DNA from 3 places in the Tepidamorphus gemmatus genome. Region 1 is predicted to be linked to each of the others. Evidence: predicted binding sites of a transcription regulator. Region 1 holds the regulator's gene; each other region holds the start of a gene.
What was found. Region 1 encodes LexA, which represses DNA repair genes until DNA is damaged. Its sites were predicted from a motif close to TGTTCNNNNTGTGTTCNG; they were not measured.
Positions count from the first base shown of each region.

Region 2: the regulator LexA is predicted to act here: its motif matches at 2,647-2,664, upstream of recA (recombinase RecA).
Region 3: the regulator LexA is predicted to act here: its motif matches at 1,705-1,722, upstream of EDC22_RS15675 (helicase-related protein).

Region 1 is NZ_SMAK01000002.1:287,403-291,626, forward strand. Features, by position in the region: gene EDC22_RS04230 (3-dehydroquinate synthase) at 1-1,155, opposite strand, end outside; gene EDC22_RS04235 (transmembrane 220 family protein) at 1,290-1,637, shown strand; gene lexA (transcriptional repressor LexA) at 1,748-2,473, shown strand; gene EDC22_RS04245 (ComEC/Rec2 family competence protein) at 2,457-4,224, opposite strand, start outside.
Region 2 is NZ_SMAK01000001.1:420,291-424,514, forward strand. Features, by position in the region: gene alaS (alanine--tRNA ligase) at 1-1,338, opposite strand, end outside; gene recA (recombinase RecA) at 1,500-2,579, opposite strand; gene cckA (cell cycle histidine kinase CckA) at 2,925-4,224, opposite strand, start outside.
Region 3 is NZ_SMAK01000012.1:32,998-37,221, reverse strand. Features, by position in the region: gene rpmB (50S ribosomal protein L28) at 1-260, opposite strand, end outside; gene EDC22_RS15680 (DUF3108 domain-containing protein) at 567-1,436, shown strand; gene EDC22_RS15675 (helicase-related protein) at 1,873-4,224, shown strand, end outside.

The sequences.
Region 1 (4,224 bases):
GATCAGGCCGGCATCCATCTCGTGGACTTCATGGCCGGTGCCAATCGCGGTGAGGAGCGTCACGGTCAGCTCCCCGCCGAGATGTTCCTGGAACTCCCGCAGCCCCCGCAGTACCGAGCGTTCGCCGTCGCTGTCGCGCGTGTCGAGCGCGGAATGCCAGAGGCGGAATCCCAGGGTCTCGAGCAGACAGGCGATGCGGATATCGTCCCCCTCCGGAAGCAGTCCGGCCAGCACCGAATACCGCGAATCGAGCGCGATCCCGATGGCCACCGCCTCGCCATGGCGCAGATGATACCGCGTCAGGGCCTCCAGCCGATGCGCGGACCAATGCCCGAAATCCAGTGGCCGCACGCTTCCGGTCTCAAAAGGATCGCCGCCCCGTGCGATCTGGATCATGTGCAGCTCCGCGCAGCGGCGGATCATGTAGGCCATCGCGTCCGGCCAGTAGAGGGTCAGCTCGTCGACATTGGCCTCGAGCCATTCAAAGAAGCTGCGGTCGCGGATAAGCGCGACCTTCACGGCCTCGGCCATGCCGGCGATCTTGTCGCGCTCCGGCAGCATCAGCACGAAATCGAGGTCGTTCAGGACTGCGAACGGCGGCGCGAAGGTCCCGACGAAGTTCTTGACCCCGTTCAGGTTGACCCCGTTCTTGACGCCGACTCCGGAGTCATTCTGGGCGAGGACCGTCGTCGGCACGCGGACGTGACGAACGCCGCGATGGGTCGTCGACGAGACGAGGCCGACCGCATCGAGTACCGCGCCGCCGCCGATGGCGATCACATAGGAATGACGGTCGATGTGATGCTCGTAGAGCCGCTGCTGGATCCTTTCAACGAAATGCAGATCGACCTTTATGCGTTCGCCGCCCGGAACCGGATGTGGCGGCGCTACCAGGTCGATGCTGTCGCGATGCGCGCGGGCATAGTCTTCGATCAGCCCAGGCAATTCCGGCATGGTTTCGACCAGGCCGTCGTCGATGACGACGAAGCAGCGATGGCGCTTGGCGGGCTCGAGCCGCGCCAATGTATCGCGCAGCACGGTATTGTCGGGATCGAACAGCCGGCGTGTGAACACGACGGGATAGCTGTAGGAGACGGTGAACTCCTGGCGGTAGGTCTCCGTCGCCGGCGAAACGCGCCCACGAACCCGGCCCATCTGCGCGCTGCTCCCTCAACACACCTTCATTTGACGAGAAGGTTCTCTGCCAGCCCCCGGGCACGGTAGTCTCATTCCGGACAACGCTCAATGCTTGCCGCTAAACCGACACCTTGTCCAAGGGGAGGAAAATGATGCGGGTGCTCCATGGCGCGCTGTGTCTGATGCTGCTGCTGTTTGCTGCCCTGCAATACAACGATCCGGATCCGGAGATCTGGATCCCGATCTACGCCATTCCCGGCATACTCGCCGGCATAGCGGCGGGGAGACCGCACGCCGTGCAGCACGGAGCTCTGCGCTCCGTCGTTCTGGCCGTAACGGTTCTTGCGCTGCTCGGCGTCTATCATTACTGGCCACAAACCCAGCATTTCTGGAAGATCGACGTGTGGTGGCAGGATGAGGCGGCACGCGAAGGATTGGGCGCGATGATCGTCGCCGTCACCATGCTGGCCGTCGCAATTCCTGCTCTTCTGCGACGCTGAAAGGCTCCGAGCCTCGCGTCGATTGGGGTTGCCGAACACAAGGGGAACAGCTATGGTTGTTCTCGTTTCGTACCATGACTGGCACCGCGATGCGGGAACGGAGGGCCAGGATGCTGACGCGCAAGCAGTACGAGCTTCTCATGTTCATTCACGAGAGGCTGAAGGAGGCCGGCGTACCCCCCTCCTTCGATGAGATGAAGGAAGCCCTTGATTTGAAGTCCAAATCCGGCATCCACCGGCTCATTACCGCGCTGGAGGAGCGGGGCTTCATCCGCAGGCTGCCGCATCGCGCGCGGGCGCTCGAGATCATCCGGATGCCCGAATCGGTCGCGCCGGGGCTGGCGGGCGCGCGGACGCGCGGCTTTGCGCCGAGCGTCATCGAGGGAAGTCTCGGCAAACCGCCGGCGGCCGCCCCGTTGCCGCAGCCGCAGGCTGTTTCCGAGGACCGGACGGTTGCCATCGAGATTCCCGTGATGGGTCGGATTGCAGCCGGTACTCCGATCTCGGCCATCCAGACCCAGAGCCATACGATCCACGTCCCTCCCGAAATGGTCGCCCGCGGCGAGCACTTCGCGCTGGAGGTCCGTGGCGACTCGATGATCGAGGCGGGTATTCTCGACGGCGATACGGTCATCATCCGCCGCACCGACGCCGCCGATACAGGAGACATCGTCGTCGCGCTGATCGACGATGACGAGGCGACACTGAAGCGCCTGCGCCGCAAGGGTGCTTCGATTGCGCTCGAGGCTGCCAATCCGGCCTATGAGACGCGGATCTTCGGTCCTGACAGGGTTCGCATCCAGGGTCGACTGGTCGGCCTCATTCGCCAGTATTGACCGACCCGTTGCCGCTGCGCGGCGTGATCCGTCGCGTGTCAGCCGCCTCGGTAGTGCGGCGGCTCCACGGGCGGATGCCGGCCCGTTCGGCGGCGGTAGAGACGAGGAGCGCGGGTCCGGACCGGCGGATGATCGTGGCGCCACCGACGGCCAGTTGCTGCGGACCGATGACCAGCGCGGTTGCCGCGCAGCTATCCGGCGGCACGAAGGGGCTGACCACGACATCGGCCCGGATGCAATCCTCGGAAAATGCGGCCGGATCGCGCACCAGGGCCAGCGTCAGGCCAGGCCGGGAAGCAATGCAGCCGATAGGATCGCACTGGATGGCCGCGGCTGGGCCGGTCAGCGTACCGGCCATGCCGGTTGCCAGCGCTGCCGTGCTGCTCGGCGATGCTGATTCCGCCGCGGCACCGACCGGCGCTTCGAGGACTTCGCGCGCCTGCAGGGTCGGGTCGATCCCCGCATGTCGACGCCAGCTTTCGGCCTCGTAGCCGGTGCTTCGGCGGGGGACGAAAGCCAGCTCGCCCGTGTCTGTGCGCAGCGCGACCAGGGTGCCGCTGCGGTTGATGTAGACGTCGGGCGGTGCCGTCTGCAGCGCGATTGCGCCCCCAAGGGCGAGGGCGGGGAGCCCCCACAGGCGCCAGCCGGTCCGCCAGAGCGCCAGCCACAGGCCGCCGACGGTCATCAGCCCGAGCGCGGCCAGCGGCATCTGCGGCACCATGCGCACGGCGCCCGGCCATGAGGCGACGCCGTGCGCGATGGCCAGAACAATGTCGATCCCGAACCCCATTGCCGCCAGCGGGAAGGTCTCGAGACCGAACGGCATGAGCAGGCAGGACGCGAGCCCCATCGGCATGACGAGCAGGCTGACCACCGGCATGGCGGCAAGGTTGGCGGCCAGGCCGTAGACGGCCACCCGGTTGAAGTGGAAGGCCCCGAAGGGCGCGGTCGCCAGTCCCGCGATGAGCGAGGTCAGAGCGAGGCCGAACACGGCGCGCCCGACAAAACGTACCGCCGGGTGGACAGGATCGCCCGAGGATTGCCAATGCTGGCGGACCGTCTCATAGGTCGCGACCAGCGCCACGGTCGCGGCAAAGGACATCTGGAAGCTCGCGCCGGTCAATGCCTCCGGCGTCATCACGAGAACCAGCAGCGCGGCCAGCGCGACATTGCGCAGTGTGATCGCTGGCCGATCGATGAGCACCGACAGCAGCATGACCGCCGCCATGACAAACGCACGCTGCGTCGCAATCGAGGCGCCGGACAGTACCAGATAGGCCGCTCCGCCGACGAACGCGGTGGCAGCCGCCCACTTCTTGATCGGTCGATTGAGGGCAAGCGACGGCGAGATCGCCAGCAGGGTCCGGACGCTCCAGAACAGGGTGCCGACGACCAGCATCATGTGCAGACCGGAGATCGCGAGGATATGCGCCAGGCCGGACACCCTCAGTGCCTCCTGGTCGGCCTTGGGGATCGCGCCGCGCTTGCCGGTGACGAGCGCGGCGGCGATCGCCCCTGCCCTGCCCGGTACCGCCGCCATGATGCGGGCCGCCAGATCGTCGCGCAGGGCAGATGCGGCGATCGACAGCCGGGCGCGGATATCCGGCGCTCGAGATTCGGGGACATGTCTGGGACGGCTTATCAGGTATCCGACGCCGCCGATTGCCTCGAAGAAGGCCTGTCGGGCATAGTCGAAGCCGCCTGGCACGGCCGCGTCGGGCGGCGGCAGGAGGATGGCTGTGAAGGCGACA
Region 2 (4,224 bases), on a different contig from region 1:
GAACCAGACCGCCTCGGTGGCGGTCTCGCCGGAGCCCGCCCAGGCGCGGCGAGCTTCCTCGCGCTGGCGCTGCATGGCCGCGGCGAAACCTTCGGTATCCACCGCGATGCCGCGCGATTTCAGTGCATCCTGGGTGAGATCGAGCGGGAAGCCATAGGTGTCGTAGAGCTTGAAGGCGATGTCACCGGCGAGCCGATCGCCGGCCGACAGGTTCTCGGTCGCCTCGTTGAGCAGGGCGAGACCGCGGGCAAGGGTGTGGCGGAAGCGGGTCTCCTCGAGCTTCAGCGTCTCGGCGATCAGCGCCTCGGCGCGGTGCAGCTCCGGATAGGCCCGCCCCATCTCGGCGACGAGGACCGGGACGAGGCGCCACATCAGCGGCTCGCGGGCGCCAAGCAGCTCGGCATGGCGCATGGCGCGGCGCATGATCCGGCGCAGCACGTAGCCGCGACCCTCGTTGGAGGGCAGGACGCCGTCGGCGATCAGGAAGGCGGCGGCGCGCAAATGGTCGGCAATGACGCGATGCGATGGCCTCGCGGTGCCGGTCGCCGGTACGCCGGTCAGCTCGACCGAGGCCTCGATCAGGCGGCGGAACAGGTCTGTGTCGTAGTTGTCGTGGGTACCCTGCAGGACGGCGGCGATCCGCTCGAGCCCCATGCCGGTGTCGATCGACGGACGGGGCAGCGGGATGCGCTCGTCGCGGGTCACCTGCTCGAACTGCATGAACACCAGGTTCCAGATCTCGATGAACCGGTCGCCGTCCTGATCCGGGCTGCCGGGCGGGCCGCCGGGAATGTGGGCACCGTGGTCGAAGAAGATCTCCGAGCATGGGCCGCACGGACCGGTGTCACCCATCGCCCAGAAGTTGTCGGAGGTGGCGATGCGGATGATCCGCTCCTCGGGGAGCCCGGCGATCTTGCGCCACAGGCTGAAGGCCTCGTCGTCCTCGGCGTAGACGGTGACCAGCAGGCGGTCGCGAGAAAGCTCGAATTCGCGGGTGACGAGGTTCCAGGCCAGTTCGATCGCGAGCGGCTTGAAGTAGTCGCCGAACGAGAAGTTGCCCAGCATCTCGAAGAATGTGTGATGACGGGCCGTGTAGCCGACATTGTCGAGGTCGTTGTGCTTGCCGCCGGCGCGCACGCACTTCTGGGCGGTGACGGCGCGCGAATAGGGGCGATGCTCGGCGCCGGTGAAGACGTTCTTGAACTGCACCATGCCGGCATTGGTGAACATGAGCGTCGGATCGTTGCGCGGCACCAGCGGGCTGGAGGGGACGATCTCGTGGCCGTGCCGGGCGAAATAGTCGAGGAACGCGGAACGGATCTCGTTGACGCCGGTCATGGCGGAACACCTGTGGACGTTGGACGAAGCTGCAGCCGATGCGGCCGCGGGCGGGGCCGTTTTACCGACGGCCCGGAACCCTGTCCACCGCAGGGGTACATGGCGCAACGCCCGGCGCATGGGCCGGACACAGACGCAGCGCGCGCGCCGCGCGCGGCCGCTCAGCCGTCCAGGGCCGCGTCGTAATCCTCGTCGCCGCTGCTGCGGGCAGGTGGAACCACCAGGCCGGCATTGGCGCGGATCGCCGCCTCGATCCTATCGGCGATCTCCGGATTGTCGCGCAGGAACTGCTTGGCATTCTCGCGACCCTGGCCAAGCCGCTGGCTGTCGTAGGAGAACCAGGCGCCCGACTTCTCGACGACACCGGCCTTGACGCCGAGATCCAGCAGTTCGCCCGTCTTGGAGATGCCCTCGCCATACATGATGTCGAACTCGATCTCCCGGAACGGCGGCGCCAGCTTGTTCTTGACCACCTTGACGCGGGTCTGGTTGCCCACCACCTCGTCGCGATCCTTGATCGCGCCGACGCGGCGGATGTCGAGACGGACCGAGGCGTAGAACTTGAGCGCGTTGCCGCCGGTGGTCGTCTCGGGGCTGCCGAACATCACGCCGATCTTCATGCGGATCTGGTTGATGAAGATCACCATGGTGTTGGAGCGCGAGATCGAACCGGTGAGCTTGCGCAGCGCCTGGCTCATCAGCCGAGCCTGCATGCCCGGCAGCGATTCGCCCATCTCCCCCTCGAGCTCGGCGCGCGGCGTCAGCGCGGCGACCGAATCGATCACCAATACGTCGATCGCGCCCGAACGCACCAGCGTATCGGCGATCTCCAGTGCCTGCTCGCCGGTATCGGGCTGCGAGATCAACAGATCATCGACGTTCACACCGAGCTTCTTGGCATAGGTCGGATCGAGCGCGTGTTCGGCATCGACGAACGCGCAGATGCCGCCGCGCTTCTGCGCCTCTGCCACCGTATGCAGCGCGAGCGTGGTCTTGCCGGAGGATTCCGGCCCATAGATCTCCACCACCCGGCCGCGGGGCAGGCCGCCGACACCGAGCGCGATGTCGAGGCCGAGCGAGCCTGTGGGGATGGTCGCGACTTCGACAACCTTGCCGTCGCGGCCGAGCCGCATGATCGAACCCTTGCCGAAGTGGCGTTCGATCTGCCCCAGGGCAGCCTCGAGGGCCTTGGTCTTGTCCATGCCGTCTCCTTCGACGAGGCGCAGCGGGGTGTTGGCCATGTGCAGGGTTCCTTATTCCACGGGGAGGACCGGATGCGCAACGGCCTGAATGTACCTGTTTTGTTCATGGAACACAAGCGGAACATTCGTCCACTCTGCCGGAGGTCGCGCGGACCGGGCTGTGTGGTGGCGCCCTCGGGCGGCGGGGCGGCGGGGGCCGCCGGAACGGCGCATCGAGGACCGTCTCAGGGGCTGGTACGCCTGCTGATCACCACGTCAAGGCCGTGGTCAGGGTCGTTCCCGCAGAGGCCGCAGCGCGTCATGTCGCTCTGCGGACGTCGCCATCCCGGTGCCGATCCCGAGACGTCCGGGACGTCGGGGCATCGGCCGCCATGGCGCGGTTCCTCAGGTCGCCAGCACCTCCTTGACCGTCGCAGCGAGCTCCTTGAGGTTGAAGGGCTTCGGCAGGAAGGTGAACTTCTCACCGCCCTCGAGGTTCTTGCGGAAGGCATCCTCTGCATAGCCGGAGACGAAGATGATCTTCAGCTCCGGATTGCGCTTGCGCACCTCCTTGAGCAGCGTCGGGCCGTCCATTTCCGGCATGACGACGTCGGAGACGACGAGATCGACATTGCCGTCGTGCTCGTCCATCAGCTCGAGCGCGGCGGCGCCGGTGTCGGCCTCCAGCACGGTGTAGCCACGCGAGGCGAGTGCCCGCGCGGCGAAGGCGCGAACCGATTCCTCGTCCTCGACCAGCAGGATGGTGCCGCGCCCGGTGAGGTCGCGTGGCGCCTCGGGCGCAGCATCGCGGCGCTGCACCGCCTCCTCCGGCATCGGCTCGTGGCGCGGCAGGTAGATGCGGAAGGTGGTGCCCTTGCCTGGCTCGGACTGCGCGAAGATGTGGCCGCCGGTCTGCTTGATGATTCCGTAGACGGTCGACAGGCCGAGCCCGGTGCCCTTGCCCACCTCCTTGGTGGTGAAGAACGGATCGAAGATCTTCTCCAGCACCTCCGGTGTCATGCCGGTGCCGGTGTCGGTGACCTCCAGCAGCACGTATTCGCCGGGGGCGATGGTGGTATCGCCGAGCTTCTCTGACTGGGCGCGGTCGACATTGCGGGTGGCGATCGTCAGGCGCCCGCCATCCGGCATCGCGTCGCGGGCGTTGACGGCAAGGTTGATCACCACCTGTTCGAGCTGGTTGAGGTCGGCCTTCACGAACCAGAGGTCGCGGTCCTGCTCGAGCCGCAGCTCCACCTTGGCACCGAGCAGCCGGGCCAGCAGCACCTGCAGATCCGACATCACCTCGCCCAGACGCAGCACCTGCGGCCGCAGCGTCTGCCGGCGCGAGAATGCCAGCAGCTGCCGCACCAGCCCAGCGGCGCGGTTGGCGTTGTGCTTGATGTTCATGATGTCGTTGAACGAGGGGTCCGTCGGCCGGTGATTTGCAAGCAGCAGGTCCGAGAAGCCGATGATCGCCGTCAGCACGTTGTTGAAGTCGTGCGCGATGCCCCCGGCGAGCTGGCCGACCGCCTGCATCTTCTGGCCCTGGGCGAACTGGCCCTCGAGCGCGCGCTGCTCGGTGATGTCGAGCGCGTAGATGATCGCCGCCTCGCCGTCGCCGTCCTCGACCGGGCTGATGAAGAAGCGGGCGATCCGCCCGGACTCGCCCGCAACCTGCGCGTCCACCGGCTTCACGTCGGCCCGG
Region 3 (4,224 bases), on a different contig from region 1:
TCGCGCTTCAGACCCTGCGCCCGCTCGGACAGCTCCTCGTCGCGCGCCTTCATCAGGAAGGCGTCGAGACCGCCGCGATGTTCCACGCTGCGCAGCGCATTGGCCGAGATGCGCAGCCGGAAGCTGCGGTTCAGCGTGTCGCTCATCAGCGTCACGTTGAGCAAGTTGGGAAGGAACCGACGCCGGGTCTTGTTGTTGGCGTGGCTCACATTGTTGCCGGACATGACCGCCTTGCCGGTCAGCTCACAACGCCGGGCCATGGTACTATCCTCGAAATGCTTGCGGCCGCCTGACAGGGTCGGCGGACCGGGCGGCCTTGCCGTTCTGGGAATTCAGCGTGAGCCTATAGACAGCGCGCGGCACAGCGTCAAGTCGGCCGAGGGCGGCCGACAACCGGGCGGGGTTGCCGTTCCGACATCAACGCGCCAGATTCGGCGTCCATGCTGTCGGGTGACAGGGGTTCGCTAACCGAACCTTAACCATACCAAGCGAGCCTGCGCGGCATGGCCTGACGGAATGTCGAGGCGGTTGGCGGGTCTGGTCCTCCGGTCGATGAGGCGAGTGCGATGAAGTCGGTTGCGTGGAGCGCCAGGCTGGCGAAGCGGATCTCGGTCGCCGCGGTTGTCGGGCTGGCAGCCGTCACTGTCGCCACCGCCGACGAGGCCGATTACCGGTTCCAGCTGAACTACCGAGTCAGCCTCGGCGCTCTGCCGATCGGCAATGCCACCCTCGTCGGCACCTTCGAAGGCCCGAAATACCGGATCGACGGGTTCGGCAAGCTTACCGGCATCGCCGGCGTCCTCTACGAGTACAGCGCCAGCGCCTCGTCCGCCGGCAGGCTGCAGCACGGCAGGACGCAGCCCAGCGCCTTCTCCGTCAATGCCACCGACGGCAAGAAGACCGCGACGATCCGCATGACGATGAACAGCTCGGGTGTCCGCCAGCTCAGGATCACCCCGACGCCGACGCCCTATCATGTCAATCATCCCAATCGCGTGAAGGTGACCGAGGCCGACAAGCGCGGCATCATCGATCCGATCAGCGCGCTGTTCTTTCCCGGCGGCTACTCGGTCGACGGCTTCGACAAGCGCGCCTGTGAGCGCAGCGTACCGATCTTCAACGGCCAGGAGCGTTTCGACGTCAACCTCGAATACCGCGAGATCCAGCCCGTCTCGGGCGGCGTCGGCTTTGCCGACGAGGTGCTGGTGTGTAACGCCCGCTACCGGGCGATCGCCGGCCACCGCACCGACAAGGACGAGGTCAAGACGGCCGAGAAGATCACAGCCGAGGTGATGCTCACCCCCGTGCCCGGCTCGGACATTCTCGTGCCCTATCGCGTCACCATTCCAACGCCGCTCGGCGCTGCGGTGGTGCAGGCCACCGAGCTGACCGCCAGCGGCGCGCTGCAGACCCGCGCGGCGGCGCTCGCCGACTGACGGACGACTCGGACGCGTGCTCCAGGTCTGCGCCAGCCGGGAGAGGTCGTGACGCGGGCGGATGATGGGGACCTGCACCGGCTCCAGTTGACGGCGTCCGCGGCGACGGGGCGCGTCGCGCGCCGACGGCCTCGAACCATTCCGTTAACGGATCCCGTATCGGCATCCCGGTTCCGATTCCAGATATGGTGGACCATTTCCATTTGCACTCCATATCTCGCCGGGAACGAATCGCGAAGCGGGACGAGTCAGCGATTCGGGCGGGATTTGTTCCGTTCGCGTTCCAGCCGTGAATCGTGCCAGCGGACCTGTGCCGGATCGGGACAACCGGGCATCGCTGCGGCGCGGATACTCCGATTCCGCCTCTTTACAGGCAGCGGGTAAGATGCGACACGGCTTTGGCCCAATGGCCGGGGGCATCGCCACGGGAGGCGTCATGACCAACCTGCCGGATGTCGGCCGCCACCCCGCCGCGCGCGGGCGGACCGTGACCGCGGTGCTCGGTCCGACGAACACGGGCAAGACTCATCTTGCCATCGAGCGGATGCTCGGACACGAATCCGGCGTCATCGGGTTGCCGCTGCGGCTGCTCGCGCGCGAAGTCTACGGCCGCGTCGTGGAGCGGGTCGGCGCCGAGGCGGTCGCGCTCGTTACCGGCGAGGAGAAGATCAAGCCGGCCAATCCGCGCTACTGGATCTCGACGGTCGAGGCGATGCCGCGCGATCTCGATGTCGCCTTCGTCGCGATCGACGAGGTGCAGCTTGCCGCCGATCTCGACCGGGGTCATGTCTTCACCGATCGCATTCTGCGCCGGCGCGGCCGTGAGGAAACGCTGCTGCTCGGCGCCGGCACCATGCGCCCGATCCTGACCCGGCTGATGCCGAACCTCAACGTGGTGACCCGGCCGCGGCTGTCGCATCTGGCCTATTCGGGCCAGCGGAAGATCACCAGATTGCCGCGCCGCTCCGCCGTCGTCGCCTTCTCGGCCGAGGAGGTCTACGCCATTGCCGAGCTGATCCGGCGTCAGCGCGGCGGCGCGGCGGTGGTGCTCGGGGCGCTGAGCCCGCGCACACGCAACGCCCAGGTCGGCCTCTACCAGTCCGGCGAGGTGGATTTCCTGGTGGCCACCGACGCGATCGGCATGGGGCTCAATCTCGACGTCGATCATGTCGCCTTTGCCGCCAGGCGCAAGTTCGACGGATTCCACTACCGCGATCTCACCCCCGCGGAGATGGGCCAGATCGCCGGCCGCGCCGGGCGGCACCTGCGCGACGGCACGTTCGGCGTGACCGGCCGCGTCGACCCGCTCGCCGACGATCTGGTGGGCCGGCTGGAGAGCCACGATTTCGAGCCGGTCCATCTGCTGCAGTGGCGCAATGCCGACCTCGACTTCTCCTCGCTGACGGCCCTGCGCGCCAGCCTGGCGGCGGCTCCGCGCGAGGATGGGCTGACCCGGGCACCCGCCGGCGATGACATCCATGCCCTGGAGGCTGCGGCCTGCGATCCTGAGATCGCCGACATCGCCCGCGGCCATCATGCGGTGGAGCGGCTCTGGGATGTCTGCCAGGTGCCCGACTACCGCAAGATCGCGCCCGCCAACCATGTCGAGCTGGTGGCGACCCTTTATACGCAGCTGATGCGCCATGGACGGCTGTCGGAGGACTGGTTCGCCCGGCAGGTCGCCGAATGCGACCGCAGCGACGGCGACATCGACACCCTGTCCAACCGAATCGCCCACATCCGCACCTGGACCTTCGTCGCCAACCGACCGGACTGGCTGGCCGATCCTGCCGGTTGGCAGGAGCGCACCCACGCCGTAGAGGACCGTCTGTCGGACGCCCTGCACGAGCGCCTGACGCACCGTTTCGTGGATCGCCGAACCAGCGTGCTGGCCCGCAGCCTGAGGGAGAACGCCACAATGGAAGCCGATATCGATACCGGCGGCGACGTGACCGTCGAAGGCCATCATGTCGGCCGTCTGGACGGTCTGCGCTTCACACCCGATCCGGAAGCCGACGGCAACCATCTCAAGGCGATCTCGGCAGCGGCGCGGCGCTCGCTGGCCGGCGAACTCCAGGCGCGCGCCGAGCGGCTGGCCAGGGATGCCGACGAGGTGATCTCGCTGACCCTGGACGGCACCTTCATGTGGCGCGGCGCGCCGGTCGGCCGGCTCGAGAAGGGTGATGTCCTGCTCGCTCCGCGTATCGCCCTGCTCGCCGACGAGCAGCTCGCCGGCGCGCCGCGCGACAATGCCGCGGACCGGCTTGGACGCTGGATGGCCGACAGGATCGCCCAGCGTCTGGGGCCGCTGAAGGCGCTCCTCGAGGACGACAGCCTCGCCGGCATGGCGCGCGGCATTGCCTTCCAGCTCGGCGAGGCGCTCGGAATCCTCGAACGTTCGAGGATCAGCGACGAGGTGCGGGCGCTGTCCCAGGACGACCGTGCGGCCTTGCGCCGCCACGGCGTGCGCTTCGGCGCCCATCACATCTACCTGCCGGCCCTGCTGAAGCCCGGACCGCGCGTCCTGGCCGCCCAGCTCTGGGCGCTGCATCATGGCGGACTGCACCAGCCCGGCCTCGATCACGTCGCGGCGTTGGTCCAGAGCGGACGCATGTCAGTGGCGATCGAGCCGGGCACGGCGCGCGGGCTGTATCGCGCCTTCGGGTTCCGCCCCTGCGGCGGCCGCGCCATCCGCATCGACATCCTCGAGCGGATCGCCGACCAGATCCGCGCCGCGCTCGCCTGGAAGCCCGGCAGCGCCTCCCGGCCGCCCGGTGCGGTCGACGGG